Regions from separate parts of the Streptomyces sp. NPDC001508 genome, predicted to be linked through region 2. Evidence: predicted binding sites of a transcription regulator. Region 2 holds the regulator's gene; each other region holds the start of a gene.
What was found. Region 2 encodes HspR, which represses chaperone genes until heat shock. Its sites were predicted from a motif close to TTGAGNNNNNNNNNCTCAA; they were not measured.

Region 1 (4,819 bases), on a different contig from region 2:
GACCGCTCCAGGGTGCGCACGCCCGCCTCGCGGGTGTACTCGCCGGCCAGCTTGCGCAGGGCGCTCTCGTCCAGCGTGACCTCGTCCGTGTCCAGGCCCGCCCGTTCCAGCTGGCGCGGAAGCAGGTGGTCGCGGGCGATGACGACCTTCTCGTCCTCGGTGTAGCCGTCGAGGCGGACCAGCTCCATGCGGTCGAGCAGGGCCTCCGGGATGGCTTCGAGCACATTCGCCGTCGCCAGGAAGACGATGTCGCTCAGGTCGAGTTCGACCTCCAGGTAGTGGTCGCGGAAGGTGTGGTTCTGCGCCGGGTCAAGGACCTCGAGCAGGGCCGCCGCCGGGTCGCCGCGGAAGTCCGAGCCGACCTTGTCGATCTCGTCCAGCAGGACCACCGGGTTCATCGACCCGGCCTCCTTGATCGCGCGGACGATCCGGCCGGGCAGCGCGCCGACGTAGGTGCGCCGGTGGCCGCGGATCTCGGCCTCGTCCCGGACGCCGCCGAGGGCGACGCGGACGAACTTGCGGCCCATCGCGTGCGCCACGGACTCGCCCAGGCTCGTCTTGCCCACGCCGGGCGGCCCGACGAGCGCGAGCACGGCGCCGCCCCCCCGTCGCCCTCCACCGCCCTCAACCGAGGCGCTCCGCGCCGCCCCTTGGTCGGGCCGGCCGCCGATCACGCCCAGACCCCGGTCGGAACGGCGCTTGCGCACCGCCAGGTACTCGGTGATGCGCTCCTTCACGTCCTCGAGGCCCGCGTGCTCGGCGTCCAGAACCGCTTTGGCGCCCTGGATGTCGTAGACGTCCTCGGTTCGCTCGTTCCACGGCAGTTCCAGGACGGTGTCGAGCCAGGTGCGGATCCAGGAGCCCTCCGGGGACTGGTCGCTGGACCGCTCCAGCTTGTCGACCTCCTTGAGGGCGGCCTCGCGGACCTTCTCCGGCAGGTCGGCGGCCTCGACACGGGCGCGGTAGTCGTCCGACTCCTCAGCGGAATCCTTGTTCTCGCCGTTCAACTCCCGCAGTTCCTTGCGGACCGCCTCCAGCTGGCGGCGGAGCAGGAACTCGCGCTGCTGCTTGTCGACGCCCTCCTGGACGTCCTTGGCGATGGTCTCGGCCACGTCCTGCTCGGCGAGGTGGTCGCGCAGCTGCTGGGTGGCCAGCCGGAGCCGGGCCACCGGGTCGCCGGTCTCCAGCAGTTCGATCTTCTGTTCGGTGGTCAGGAACGGCGAGTAACCGGAGTTGTCGGCGAGCGCGGAGACGTCGTCGATGGCCTGCACGCGGTCAACGACCTGCCATGCGCCGCGCTTGCGCAGCCAGGCGGTGGCGAGGGCCTTGTACTCCTTGACGAGTTCGGCGACGTGGCCCGGCAGCGGCTCCGCCACCTGCTCGTCGACCCGGGTCCCCTCGACCCACAGCGCCGCACCCGGCCCGGTGGTTCCGGCGCCGATCCGCACCCGGCTCCGGCCGCGGATCAGCGCGCCGGGGTCGCCGTCGGCCAGCCGGCCCACCTGCTCGACGGTGCCGAGCACACCGGTGCTCGCGTACGTTCCGTCGATGCGCGGGACCAGCAGGACCCTGGGCTTGCCGGGTTCCGCGCGCGCGGCGGCCTGGGCGGCCTCCACCGCGGCGCGTACGTCGGTGTCGTTGAGGTCCAGCGGAACCACCATCCCGGGCAGCACGACCTCGTCGTCGAGCGGCAGCACGGGCAGGGTGAGCGTTGTGAACGCCGCGGACTCAGCAGCCATGATCTCCCCTTCGGCAGTCAAGTTGAGCTATGCCGACTCAATGCACATGAGCCCCCGATTGTTCCCCACCCCCGTTCGCTCTGAGCGATCACCAAACCCCGCCCCCCAAAGGACCGCGAGGCACCCGGACCAAGCACCATGCCCGCCGACACAGCGCCCCAAAGGGGCGCGAGGAACCGCGCGAGCAACCACAACCAACCCGCACCCGGCCACCGACCCACCCCACCACGACGCCCAACGACCCTGAGCCAGGCAGCATGCCCGTCGGCACAGCGCCCCAAGGGGCGCGAGGAACCGCGCGAGCAACCACAACCAACCCGCACCCGGCCGACCGGCCTACCACACCACGGCGCCCAACCACCCCGAGCCCGGCACCATGCCCGCCGACACAGCGCCCCAAAGGGGCGCGAGGAACCGCGCGAGCAACCACAACCAACCCGCACCCGGCCGACCGGCCTACCGCACCACGGCCCCCAACCGCCCCGGGCCGGACGGCCTCCGCGGGGAACTGCGCGAGCAACCACACCAAACCCACACCCGGCCACCGACCCACCCCCACCACGGCGACCGACCGCCCCGGGCCGGACGGCGGCTCAGCCGCCGGGGGCGGCCGGCGCGAGGGTGCGGTCCCAGCGACGTACCAGCGGCCAGATCCCCACGCCGATGGCCAGCGCAGCGAGATGGCCCCAGTCGGTCATCGGGTCCGCGTACTCGATCAGGTCCGCGGCGACCATCCCGCCGAACAGGCCGAGCAGCATCCAGCGCGGCCAGGGGCCGACGAGCCCGGCCAGCGCGCCGGTGACGGCGGCCACGCCGAAGCTGATGCCGTAGTCGAGGCGGTGCAGCGAGGTGACCGGCAGATACCCGGTGAGCACGGCGAGCCCCACGGGCACCTCGGTCGCCAGCGTGGCCGGCAGATGTCCGAGCAGGAAGACGCCGGCCGCGCGCAGGGCGCCGACGCGCCGCTCCAGCGCGGTGAGGACCAGCAGGAAGCCGAGCACGTACGGCGAGGCGACCCCGCCGGCGATCCACAGCGCGCTCGCCACCAGCACCGCGCCGGGCGCGCCGACCAGATGGGCCACGTCCGTGCTCGATCCCTGCTGGAGGGCGTGCACGAGGGACGGGTCGGCGAACGAGGCGACCAGCGAGGTCATGGCGAGCAGGGCCGCGTAGGCGAAGGTGAACGGCGTACCGGTGGGCGTGGGCAGCAGCCGCCACAGGCGCGGCGCGCACCGCGTCCGTGCGACGGGCGGTGCCGCCGACGGCGCCGGGCCCCGCTGACGCGGCATCCCGTCCAGCAGCTCCGTGGGCGGGGCCGTGGTCGCGGCCGCCGCGGTCCGTTCCACCGTCAGGCGCTCCTTCCGCTCGGCCCCACCCTTCGCGCCACGCGAGCCGCTGTCTATGACCGACGCCACCCGGGACCGGATTCACAGAATGCTCTGAGGAACCGGCGCCGCCGTACGGGCAGCGCGGCCACGGCGCACCGCTCGTTCGGGTGAGGCGCGCCGCCGCTGCCGTGACCGGGGCCGGGCCGCCGGGCCGCCGGACCGGCCCCGGGCGTCGGGCAGGATGGGGTCATGACCGCCGCGTACGCCATTCCCGAAGTCCTGGACCGCCGCGAGGGCCCCTACGGCGAGGTGGTGCTGCGCCGGCACGGCGCGCTGCTGCAGATCATCGCCAACGGCTGCTTCCTGATGGACACCTCGGACGGGCGCTCGGAGCGGCTGCTGGTGGACGCCGCGCTCGGCGCCCTGGACGACCGCCCGGCGCCGGAGGTGCTGATCGGCGGTCTGGGAGTCGGGTTCTCGCTCGCACACGCCGCGGCGAATCCCCGCTGGGGGCGGATCACGGTCGTCGAACGGGAACCCGCGGTCGTCGACTGGCATCGCGGTGGACCGCTCGCCGAGATGTCCGCCGCGGCCCTGGCCGACCCGCGCACCCACATCGTGGAGACGGACCTGGTGGCGTACGTCCATGAGACGTCCACCATGTTCGACGCGCTGTGCCTCGACATCGACAACGGGCCGGGCTGGACGGTCACCGAGGGCAACGGCGGCCTCTACGCACCGGCGGGACTGGCGGACTGCGCACGGGTGTTGAGGCCCGGCGGGGTGCTCGCCGTGTGGTCGGCGCAGCCCTCTCCGGAATTTGAAGGAACCTTGTGGAATGCCGGGTTCCAGCAGGTGCGTACCGAAGAGATCCCGGTTGCCCGGGGCGTCCCGGACGTCGTGCACCTCGCCGTACGACCTGGATAGCGACGGCACGGTCTGTCGCCGTAGTGTGCTTCCCTGACGCGGATCATTCAAGCGTCAATCGCAGATCATGGGATCACCCCACGGATTCCGGAAAGCACACTTCAGGGGCGGGCGATGGAGCAGACACACACCTCCCACAACGGCACGTCGGCGGCCAGCCCGGGCGCTCAGCGCCGGGTCCTGGTCGTCGAGGACGACCAGACGATCGTCGACGCCATCGCGGCCCGGCTGCGCGCGGAGGGTTTCCTCGTGCAGACCGCGGGCGACGGTCCGGCCGCCGTGGACACGGCCGAGGCATGGCAGCCCGATCTGCTGATCCTCGACATCATGCTGCCCGGCTTCGACGGTCTGGAGGTCTGCCGCCGGGTGCAGGCCCAGCGCCCGGTACCGGTGCTGATGCTGACCGCTCGGGACGACGAGACCGACATGCTGGTCGGGCTCGGGGTCGGGGCGGACGACTACATGACCAAGCCGTTCTCCATGCGGGAACTGGCCGCGCGGGTGCATGTGCTGCTGCGCCGGGTGGAGCGGGCCGCGCTGGCCGCGACGACCCCCCGTTCGGGCATCCTGCGCCTCGGCGAGCTGGAGATCGACCACGCGCAGCGCCGGGTACGGGTGCGCAGCGAGGACGTACACCTCACACCGACCGAGTTCGATCTGCTGGTCTGCCTGGCGAACACCCCGCGCGCGGTGCTCTCCCGTGAGCAGCTGCTCGCCGAGGTGTGGGACTGGGCGGACGCCTCCGGCACCCGGACCGTCGACAGCCACATCAAGGCGCTGCGCCGGAAGATCGGCGCCGAGCGGATCCGCACCGTGCACGGGGTG
Region 2 (4,819 bases):
GCGAGCCCTTCGACCCGACGATCCACGAGGCCCTGATGCACTCGTACGCGCCGGATGTCAGCGAGACGACGTGCGTGGCGATTCTGCAGCCCGGGTATCGGATCGGCGAGCGCACCATCCGCCCCGCGCGGGTGGCCGTGGCCGAACCCCAGCCAGGGGCGCAGCCGGCCAAGGCGGAGGGCGGCGACGAGAGTGCGGCGGGCGGCTCCGGCGGCTCCGGCGGCTCGGCCGGCTCCGCTGACGACAAGGAGAACGGTGGCCCGGAGGAGGGCTGACGTAAGCATCGAGCGGAAGGAGGGACGTCGGGGATGAGCACCAAGGACTTCATCGAGAAGGACTACTACAAGGTCCTCGGCGTCCCCAAGGACGCCACCGAGGCGGAGATCAAGAAGGCGTACCGCAAGCTCGCCCGCGAGTACCACCCGGACGCCAACAAGGGCAACGCCAAGGCGGAGGAGCGCTTCAAGGAGATCTCCGAGGCGAACGACATCCTCGGTGACCCCAAGAAGCGCAAGGAGTACGACGAGGCGCGCACCCTCTTCGGCAACGGCGGCTACCGCCCGGGGCCGGGCGCGGGCGGCGGCAACTTCAACTTCGACCTCGGTGACCTCTTCGGGGGCAACGCCCAGGGCGGGGGCGGCTTCGGCGGCGGCATCGGCGACGTCTTCGGGGGCCTGTTCAACCGGGGCGGCACGGGCACCACACGTACCCAGCCGCGGCGCGGCCAGGACATCGAGTCCGAGGTCACGCTGAGCTTCACGGAGGCCATCGAGGGCGCCACGGTGCCGCTGAGGATGTCCTCGCAGTCCCCGTGCAAGGCATGCTCCGGCACCGGCGACAAGAACGGCACACCGCGCGTGTGCCCGACCTGTGTCGGCACCGGGCAGGTGGCGCGTGGTTCGGGCGGCGGCTTCTCGCTGACCGACCCCTGCCCCGACTGCAAGGGCCGCGGTCTGATCGCCGAGCACCCCTGCCTCGAGTGCAAGGGCAGCGGCCGGGCCAAGTCGTCCCGGACCATGCAGGTCCGCATCCCCGCGGGGGTGACGGACGGGCAGCGGATCCGGCTGCGCGGCAAGGGCGCACCCGGTGAGCGGGGCGGCCCGGCGGGCGACCTGTACGTGGTCGTGCATGTCGGCGAGCATCCGGTGTTCGGCCGCAAGGGCGACAACCTCACGGTGACCGTCCCGGTCACGTTCGCCGAGGCGGCCCTCGGCGGCGAGGTCCGGGTGCCGACCCTGGGTGGTCCCGCCGTCACGCTGAAGCTGCCGCCGGGCACGCCCAACGGCCGCACCATGCGGGCCCGCGGCAAGGGCGCGGTCCGTAAGGACGGCACCCGCGGGGACCTGCTGGTCACCGTCGAGGTGAGTGTTCCCAAGGACCTGGCGGGGAAGGCTCGTGACGCGCTGGAGGCGTATCGCGAGGCGACCGTGGGCGAGGATCCGCGGGCGGAGCTGTTCGAGGCCGCGAAGGGAGCTTGAGGGTGATGGACGGCCGTCGACGTAACCCGTATGAACTGACCGAGGAGACCCCGGTCTACGTCATCTCGGTGGCGGCCCAGCTCTCCGGACTCCACCCGCAGACGCTGCGCCAGTACGACCGGCTCGGCCTGGTCTCCCCGGACCGCACCGCGGGACGGGGCCGCCGTTACTCGGCCCGTGACATCGAACTGCTCCGTCAGGTGCAGCAGTTGTCGCAGGACGAGGGCATCAACCTGGCCGGTATCAAGCGCATCATCGAGTTGGAGAACCAGGTCGCCGCGCTCCAGTCCCGTGTCGCGGAACTGGAGGGGGCCCTGGACGGCGCGGCGGCGGCCATGCGGCAGCGTGAGGCCGCCGTGCACGCCTCCTACCGCCGGGATCTGGTGCCGTATCAGGAGGTCCAGCAGACCAGTGCGCTCGTGGTGTGGCGGCCGAAGCGACAGCAGAACGACTGACGGCCTTCACCTCAACTCGCCGGCTGTGGCGTTCTGCACGCGACGGGGGACTCCGGCGACGCGAGCCCGGCCAAGGGCAACGACATCACCGTGGGTCTGCTGCTGCCGGAGACGGCGAACACGCGGTACGAGAAGTTCGATCGCCCCATCAGCAAGGAGAAGCTCGCCTCGCTGACCAAGCGGCAGAGCAGGGTCGAGTACGCCGACGCCGGGGCGGACGCGGCGAAGCAGGCCGGGCAGACGCAGAAGATGATCGACGACAGGGTCGATGTCATCCTGCTGGACGCGGTCGACTCGCATGCCATCGTGGGCCAGGTGAAGAAGGCCAAGGGGGCGGGCATCCCGGTCATCGCGTACGACCGGCTGACCGAGGGGCCGATCGACGCGTACATCTCCTTCGGCAACGGACTCGTCGGTGAGGCGCAGGGGCGGTCGCTGCCGGAGGCGCTGGGCACCGCCATCGACTCCTCCGACAAGGTCGTCATGATGAACGGCTCGCCGACCGACCCCGACGCGAAGCAGTTCGAGCAGGGCGCGCCGGCCGAGCTGAACGGCAGGGTGACGGCCGCGGCGTCCTTCGACACGAAGGACTGGAAGCCGGAGAACGCCGAGGCCACCATGGTTCGCGCGATCGACGGCATCGGCAAGGACAACATCGCGGCCGTCCACTCCGCCAACGACGGCATGGCGGGCGGCGTCATCGAGGCGCTCCGGACCGCAGGGGTGGTCGAGCTGCCGCCGGTCACCGGGCAGGACGCGGAACTCTCGGCGGTGCGGCGGATCGTCGTCGGCGAGCAGTACATGAGCGTCTGCAAGCCCTACCCGGACGAGGCCCGATCGGCCGCCGAGATGGCGGTCGCGAAGGTCCAGGGCGAGGACATCCAGTTCGACGCGCTCACCCGCGACACGGTGGACAGCCCCACCAAGGGCATCCCGGCCCAGCTGGTCCAGGTGAGCGCGATGACCGAGAACGACATCGCCGACACGGTCGTCGCGGACGGCATCTAAGGGATCTCCGACATCTGCACCCCCACGTTCAAGACGGCCTGCGACACCCTCGGCCTGAAGTAGCACCAACGGCGGCGTCGGCCTCGGGGCAGGTCAAGTTCAAGGGCCCTGGGGACAGTTGAGGCGTTCCTGCGGGGCACCGCGGGCGTGTTGTGGGCCGCCCGGGGGCATGGGGAGTTGCCTTGCGGGAGCGGGCGCGTGGGATGCCCTCGCGGTCCGCGCGGACGGCCGTCGCCGTCGCCCCGGGGGAGCGCGGCGCTCGCCCTGGCACGTCCCCGGCAGCCGTCGTGGCGCCGCCCGGCCGGGGGCGAGATTCAGCCTCCCTGGGACCGGGCGAGTCCACGGTGTCCGGGGTGCTTTGCTCGGGCAACTCCCGCTGTGTGGCCCGTAGCCGGTTGTCGGGCGGTGGGCTGCGGGGTGGTCCGTCCATTGGGGGTGAATGGCATGGGGGATCGGTCAATGTGGGAGTGACCGGGTGAGTACGGGGCGTGAGGGGTGATCGCTCAGGGAGTTTTCGCAGGTGGTCGGGGTGTTGGGGGTGCGGTTCAGAGGGGTGGGGAGGGGGTCCGGGGGCCCTGGGAGGAAGCGGGAGATACCGGTGTCTTTCCCCGCGTGCGGCAGAAAGAGCCGTGTTGCGGAGCCGGTCGGCGCCACGCATAGTTGCGCTGCGGAAGTGGCAGCAACCGGGGGTGGAATGGGCGATGGCCGGGCGCGGAACGGAGGAGCATCCACATGGTGCCGACCGCCTGTGCGAAGCCGGGGATCGCGTGTATTCCCGGGCCGTACGGCGCGGCCGTGTGCCGCGCGCGGAGGCCGGGCCGGTGCCCTGCCTGCTGGAACTCGCCCTGCTGCACCCGGACCCGGACGACATGGACTGGCTGGTGCCGACCTCGCCGCAGGAGGTCATGACCCGGCTGCTGCGCGGGGTGTACGAGGAGGCCAGGGAGAGCCAGCGGCGGGTGGGCTCGGCGGTGGCCGCCTTCGAGCGGTACGCCGGTCTCGGCCGCCGGCTCCAGGCCGCCTCGTACGCCCCGGCCGAGGGCACCGCGATCCGGGTGCTGGACGGGCTGTCCCGGATCCAGGCGGCGATGGACGAGGCGACCGAGGCCTGCACCACCGAGGTGCTGACGGTGCAGCCGGGCGGCATCCGGCGGGAGGCCGAGCTGACCGAGGGCCTGCACCGGGCGCTGACGCTGCGCGGCCGGGGCGTGCGCATGCGCGACCTGTACACACATGTGGCGCGGCACGGCCAGGGACTGCTCAACTACCTGGAGCTGATGGGCGACACGGTCGAGACCCGCACACTGGACGAGGTCATCGACCGGCTGATCCTGTTCGACCGCACGGTCGCCTTCATCCCGGCCAACACCGACCGCACGATGGCGCTGGAACTGCGTCACCCCGCGCTGGTCGAATACCTGGTGACGGTGTTCGAGCGGCTGTGGCGGCTGGCGATCCCGCTGACCGCTCCGCTCCCCGACACCCGCATCGAGGGCATCTCGCACCGTGAGCAGTCCATCGCCGCGCTGCTCGCGGAAGGCCACCAGGACGCGGTCATCGCGGAGCGCCTCGGCATCAGCGTCCGTACCTGCCGGGCCCATATCGCCCGGCTGTCGGAGACCCTCGGCGCGGCCAGCCGTACCCAGTTGGGCGTGCGCATCGCCCAGGTGGGCCTGGACGGTCCGCCGCGCACCGCGAGCGGGAGCGCGCTCAGCCTTCCTGATCAAGGATCCCCGAGCGTGCGATGAGATAGCCGAGCTGGGCCCGGCTGCCGCTGCCCAGGGCCTGGGCCAGCTTGGCGATATGGGCGCGGCAGGTGCGTACGTTCATGCCGAGGCGGCGGGCGATGGCCTCGTCGACATGGCCCTCGACGAGGAG
Region 3 (4,819 bases), on a different contig from region 2:
GCAAGCAGCGGCCACGCGTGGGACGCGGCGGGCTGTACCCGTTCGTGCGCGCCTTCGCCACCGTGGTCGAGCGGGACGTCGTGGTCGCCGCGGTAGTGGGCGACATGCTCGTCGGCCGCACCGCCGTCTACGCCGACCTGGTCGCCTACGACGAGGTGGCCCACCACTCCGGGCCGCACAGCCAGGACGCCGCGAAGGTGCTGCACCGCCTGGACCGCTCGCTCGCGCTGATCGCGAAGGTCGCCGAGCACGCGCCGCGCCCCTACCGGATCGTCGTCCTGTCCGACCACGGCCAGAGCCCCGGCGAGACCTTCCGCGCCCGCTACGGCCTCACCCTCGGCGATCTGGTCCGGGCCGGGTGCGGGCTGCACGTGCCGCGCCGCGCGGAACATACCCACAGCGGCGCGGAGGCGCGCGCGGCCGTGCGTGCGGCCCTGCGCCGGCCGGTCGAGGAGGGCGGCGAGCGGCACGGGCCCGCGCGCCGCCGCTCCGAGCCGATCGTGCTCGCCTCCGGCAACCTCGGCCTGGTCTCCTTCCCGGACGTGCCGCACCGCATGACCAAGGAGGAGATCGACGCCCGCCACCCCGCCCTGCTCGGCACGCTCGCCAACCACCCGGGCATCGGCTTCCTGCTGGTGCGCAGCGCGGAGCACGGCGGGGTGGTCCTCGGCGCGTACGGTGCGCAGATCCCGCTCGACCGGCTCGACGAGGAGCCCGGCCCGCTCGCCCGGTTCGGGCCCGGCGCCGCGGACGCCGTGCGGCGCACCCACGGCTTTCCGCACACCGCCGACATCATGGTCAACTCCGCGTATGATCCGGCCGACGGCGAAGTCCTCGCCTTCGAGGAGCAGATCGGCTCGCACGGCGGGCTCGGCGGCGCCCAGGCCCGGCCGTTCCTGCTGTCGCCCCTCGCGCTGTCCGCGCCGGCCGGCGACGGTCGCGCCCTGGTCGGCGCGGAACGCCTCCACCAGGTGCTGCGCCGCTGGCTGCACGAGTCCAACGGCCCCCAGGTCCCCCTCCCCACGGCAGAGTCCGACCGAAAAGCCGCCTGACCCCCGCGCCCCACCACACCATCCGCCCCCACCCGGACACGGCCCCACCATCGACGCCGGGGGCTGCCGGGCACGAGGCGTCCGGATGGCGGGCCGGGACCCGACCTACCCGGACGCTGCCCCCACCCCGGGGCTGCCGGGGGCGCGGCATCCGGGTAGTCCGCGCCGGGGACCCGGCCCACCCGGGCACCGCTCCCCAACAGCAACGCCGGGGCTGCCGGGGCACGAGCCCTCCGGGCAGCCCGCGCCGGGGATCATCCCCGTCCCTGAACCGGTCGGTGAGCGCGGAGAGTCGAGGTCGCCGGTCGGTGTTCATCTTGTGTGGCAGGGTCTTCGACGTGCGTCGGGCGTGAATGTGATCGGATGGGACCGGAACTCTCCCCCGGCCCGCGCCGGGAAGGGGGCGCCCCTCACCAGGACCACACGCGAAAGGAACAACCGTGGCTACCACACGCACCGCACACACCGTCTGGGAAGGCAACCTGCTTGAGGGCAACGGCGTCGTCACCTTCGACTCCTCCGGCATCGGCGAGCAGCCGGTGTCGTGGCCGTCGCGCGCCGAGCAGGCGAACGGCAGGACCAGCCCGGAGGAGCTGATCGCCGCCGCCCACTCCAGCTGCTTCTCCATGGCGCTGTCGCACGGCCTGGCCGGCGCCGGCACCCCGCCCACCAAGCTCCTCACCTCGGCGGATGTGACCTTCCAGCCGGGTGAGGGCATCACCGGCATCCACCTGACCGTCGAGGGCACGGTCCCCGGTCTCGACAACGACGCCTTCGTCGCCGCCGCCGAGGACGCCAAGAAGAACTGCCCCGTCAGCCAGGCGCTGGCCGGCACGACCATCACGCTGTCGGCGAAGCTCGCCTGACCCACGGCGTGCCACGGTGCCGCGTCCCCACCCGGGGGCGCGGCACCGCCCGTTTCCGGGGTACCCGGCATTGACAACAGCGCACTCAAGTTTTGTGCTGGATTCGGGGCACGCCCGGGCGGAAGGGGACGGAGATGGCACGCGCGGTCGGAATCGATCTCGGTACGACGAACTCGGTGGTGGCCGTCCTGGAAGGCGGTGAGCCCACCGTCGTGGCCAACGCCGAGGGGGCGAGGACCACACCGTCGGTCGTGGCGTTCGCCAAGAACGGCGAGGTGCTGGTCGGCGAGGTCGCCAAACGGCAGGCCGTGACGAACGTGGAGCGCACCGCGCGCTCCGTGAAGCGGCACATGGGCGACGCTGGCTGGCGCTTCCCGGACAGCGGCTCCGTCGACGGCACCCGCTACCGGGCCCAGGAGCTGTCGGCGCGGGTGCTGCAGAAGCTGAAGCGGGACGCCGAGTCCTATCTCGGCGAGGACGTCACGGACGCGGTGATCACCGTGCCGGCGTACTTCGACGACGCACAGCGGCAGGCGACCAAGGAGGCCGGGGAGATCGCCGGCCTGAAGGTGCTGCGGATCATCAACGAGCCGACGGCCGCCGCCCTCGCCTACGGCCTCGACCGCGGCGAGGAGCAGACCGTCCTCGTCTTCGACCTCGGCGGCGGCACCTTCGACGTCTCCCTCCTGGAGATCGGCGACGGCGTCATCGAGGTGAAGGCCACCAACGGGGACACCCAACTCGGCGGCGACGACTGGGACCAGCGGATCGTCGAGTACCTGGTCAAGAAGTTCAAGGCGCAGAACGGCATCGATCTCGCGGCCGACAAGATGGCGTTGCAACGGCTGCGTGAGGGCGCCGAGAAGGCCAAGATCGAACTGTCGTCCTCCTCCGAGACCAGCATCAACCTGCCGTACATCACGGCGTCCGCCGCGGGCCCGCTGCACCTGGAGGAGAAGCTGACCCGCGCCCAGTTCCAGGAACTCACCGCCGATCTGCTCGACCGCTGCAAGACCCCCTTCCACCAGGCGGTCAAGGACGCCGGGGTGAAGCTCTCCGCCATCCACCACGTCATCCTGGTCGGCGGCTCCACCCGGATGCCCGCCGTCACGGACCTGGTCAGGGAACTCACCGGCAAGGACCCGCACAAGGGCGTCAACCCCGACGAGGTGGTGGCGGTCGGCGCCGCCCTCCAGGCCGGGGTGATCCGCGGCGACGTCAAGGACGTGCTCCTGCTGGACGTGACCCCGCTGTCCCTCGGCATCGAGACCAAGGGCGGCATCATGACGAAGCTCATCGAACGCAACACGACCATCCCGACGCGCCGTTCGGAGATCTTCACGACGGCCGCCGACAACCAGCCCTCGGTGGGCATCCAGGTCTACCAGGGCGAGCGGGAGATCGCCGCGTACAACAAGAAGCTGGGTGTCTTCGACCTGACCGGACTGCCGCCCGCCCCGCGCGGAGTGCCGCAGATCGAGGTGGCCTTCGACATCGACGCCAACGGCATCATGCATGTGTCGGCGAAGGACCTGGCCACCGGACGCGAGCAGAAGATGACCGTGACCGGCGGCTCCGCCCTGCCCAAGGACGACATCGACCGCATGATGCGGGAGGCCGAGCAGTACGCCGAGGAGGACCGCAGGCGCCGCGAGGCCGCCGAGACCCGCAACCAGGCCGAACAACTCGTCTACCAGACGGAGAAGTTCATCCGGGACAACCAGGACCGGGTGCCCGCCGACACCAGGGGGGAGGTGGAGACGGCGACGGCGGAGCTGAAGGCCCTGCTGGAACAGAACGCCGACACGGCCGCCCTGCGCGCCGCGGTGGACAAACTGGCCTCGGTCAGCCAGCGGATGGGCCAGTCGATGTACGCGCAGGCCGGGCAGCAGACCCACACGGAGAGCACGCAGAGCACGGGCCGCACCGGTCCGGCGGACGAGGAGGACGTGGTCGACGCGGAGATCGTCGACGACGAACGCGACACCAAGGGCGGCGCCGCCTAGCCCGCCGGGTTCCGCCGACTTCCCAGGCGCTCCCGGCCCCGGCGCTCGGCCCGCGCCAGCTGCCGGGGGTCCCGGCTGGGTCCTGGCTGCAAGGGACGACGTACGGCTGAAACCTAGGGCGGGACTAGGAAGCGCACCCGTTCACGGCGCCCGTACGGGGCGGACCCGCGGGGCTGCCTTCCGTGAGGCCGGTCGCCCGACCGGGCGGCGGCGCGGGCCCCTCGGACCGGGCGGCGGCGCGGCCCCCCCCCGGCCGGCTCAGAGGTTCTCGCGGTAGTCCCGCAGGATCTTCTCGGTGCGCTGGGCGGTCGCGGCGTGCGCCGTCATGTGGTCGAGGACCTCCAGGTGCAGCGAGACCTCCTTGCGGGAGTCCAGGTAGAGGGCTCCGGTCAGATACTCGGTGAACACCATGTCGGGCAGTTCGGGCTCGGCGAACCGGAACAGGGTGAAGGGCGCGTACGTCCCCGGGTGCGGGCCGGACGCGAACTCGGCGAGCTGGAGCGTGACCCGGTCCCGGGCGCAGTACTCCAGCAGCTTGTCCAGTTGCTCGCGCATCACCTCGGCGGGCCCCACCGGCCGCAGCAGCGCCGTCTCGTCCATGATCACCCACAGATGGGGAGGGTCGTCCCGCTCCAGCAGCCGCTGCCGGGTCATCCGCAGGGAGACATGGCGCTCGATGGTGTCCCGCCCGGTGTGGCCGACCGTCCCGGCCTCCATCACGGCGCGCGCGTACCCCTCGGTCTGCAGCAGGCCGGGCACGAAGTGCGGTTCGTAGGAGCGGATGATGCGGGCGGCGCCCTCCAGGCTGACATACATGCTGAACCAGTCCGGCAGCACGTCGTGGAACCGCTGCCACCAGCCCGGCCGGTTGGCCTCCTCGGCCAGCCGGACGAAC

Region 1: a site for HspR is predicted at 1,762-1,780, ahead of lon (endopeptidase La). Genes of this name have one in related genera too.
Region 3: a site for HspR is predicted at 1,989-2,007, ahead of dnaK (molecular chaperone DnaK). Genes of this name have one in related genera too.

Annotation. Positions count from the first base shown of each region.
Region 1 covers NZ_JBEPAP010000086.1:29,160-33,978, forward strand. The annotation lists gene lon (endopeptidase La) at 1-1,739, opposite strand, end outside; gene ABT245_RS41900 (rhomboid-like protein) at 2,333-3,085, opposite strand; gene ABT245_RS41905 (spermidine synthase family protein) at 3,317-3,994, shown strand; gene ABT245_RS41910 (response regulator transcription factor) at 4,109-4,819, shown strand, end outside.
Region 2 covers NZ_JBEPAP010000008.1:3,925-8,743, forward strand. The annotation lists gene grpE (nucleotide exchange factor GrpE) at 1-275, shown strand, start outside; gene dnaJ (molecular chaperone DnaJ) at 309-1,478, shown strand; gene ABT245_RS10230 (heat shock protein transcriptional repressor HspR) at 1,484-1,933, shown strand; partial or broken gene ABT245_RS10235 (substrate-binding domain-containing protein) at 1,967-3,004, shown strand; gene ABT245_RS10240 (helix-turn-helix transcriptional regulator) at 3,643-4,689, shown strand; gene ABT245_RS10245 (helix-turn-helix transcriptional regulator) at 4,652-4,819, opposite strand, start outside.
Region 3 covers NZ_JBEPAP010000045.1:30,656-35,474, reverse strand. The annotation lists gene ABT245_RS31500 (alkaline phosphatase family protein) at 1-1,052, shown strand, start outside; gene ABT245_RS31495 (OsmC family protein) at 1,493-1,918, shown strand; gene dnaK (molecular chaperone DnaK) at 2,053-3,924, shown strand; gene ABT245_RS31485 (Sco1979 family transcriptional regulator) at 4,183-4,819, opposite strand, start outside.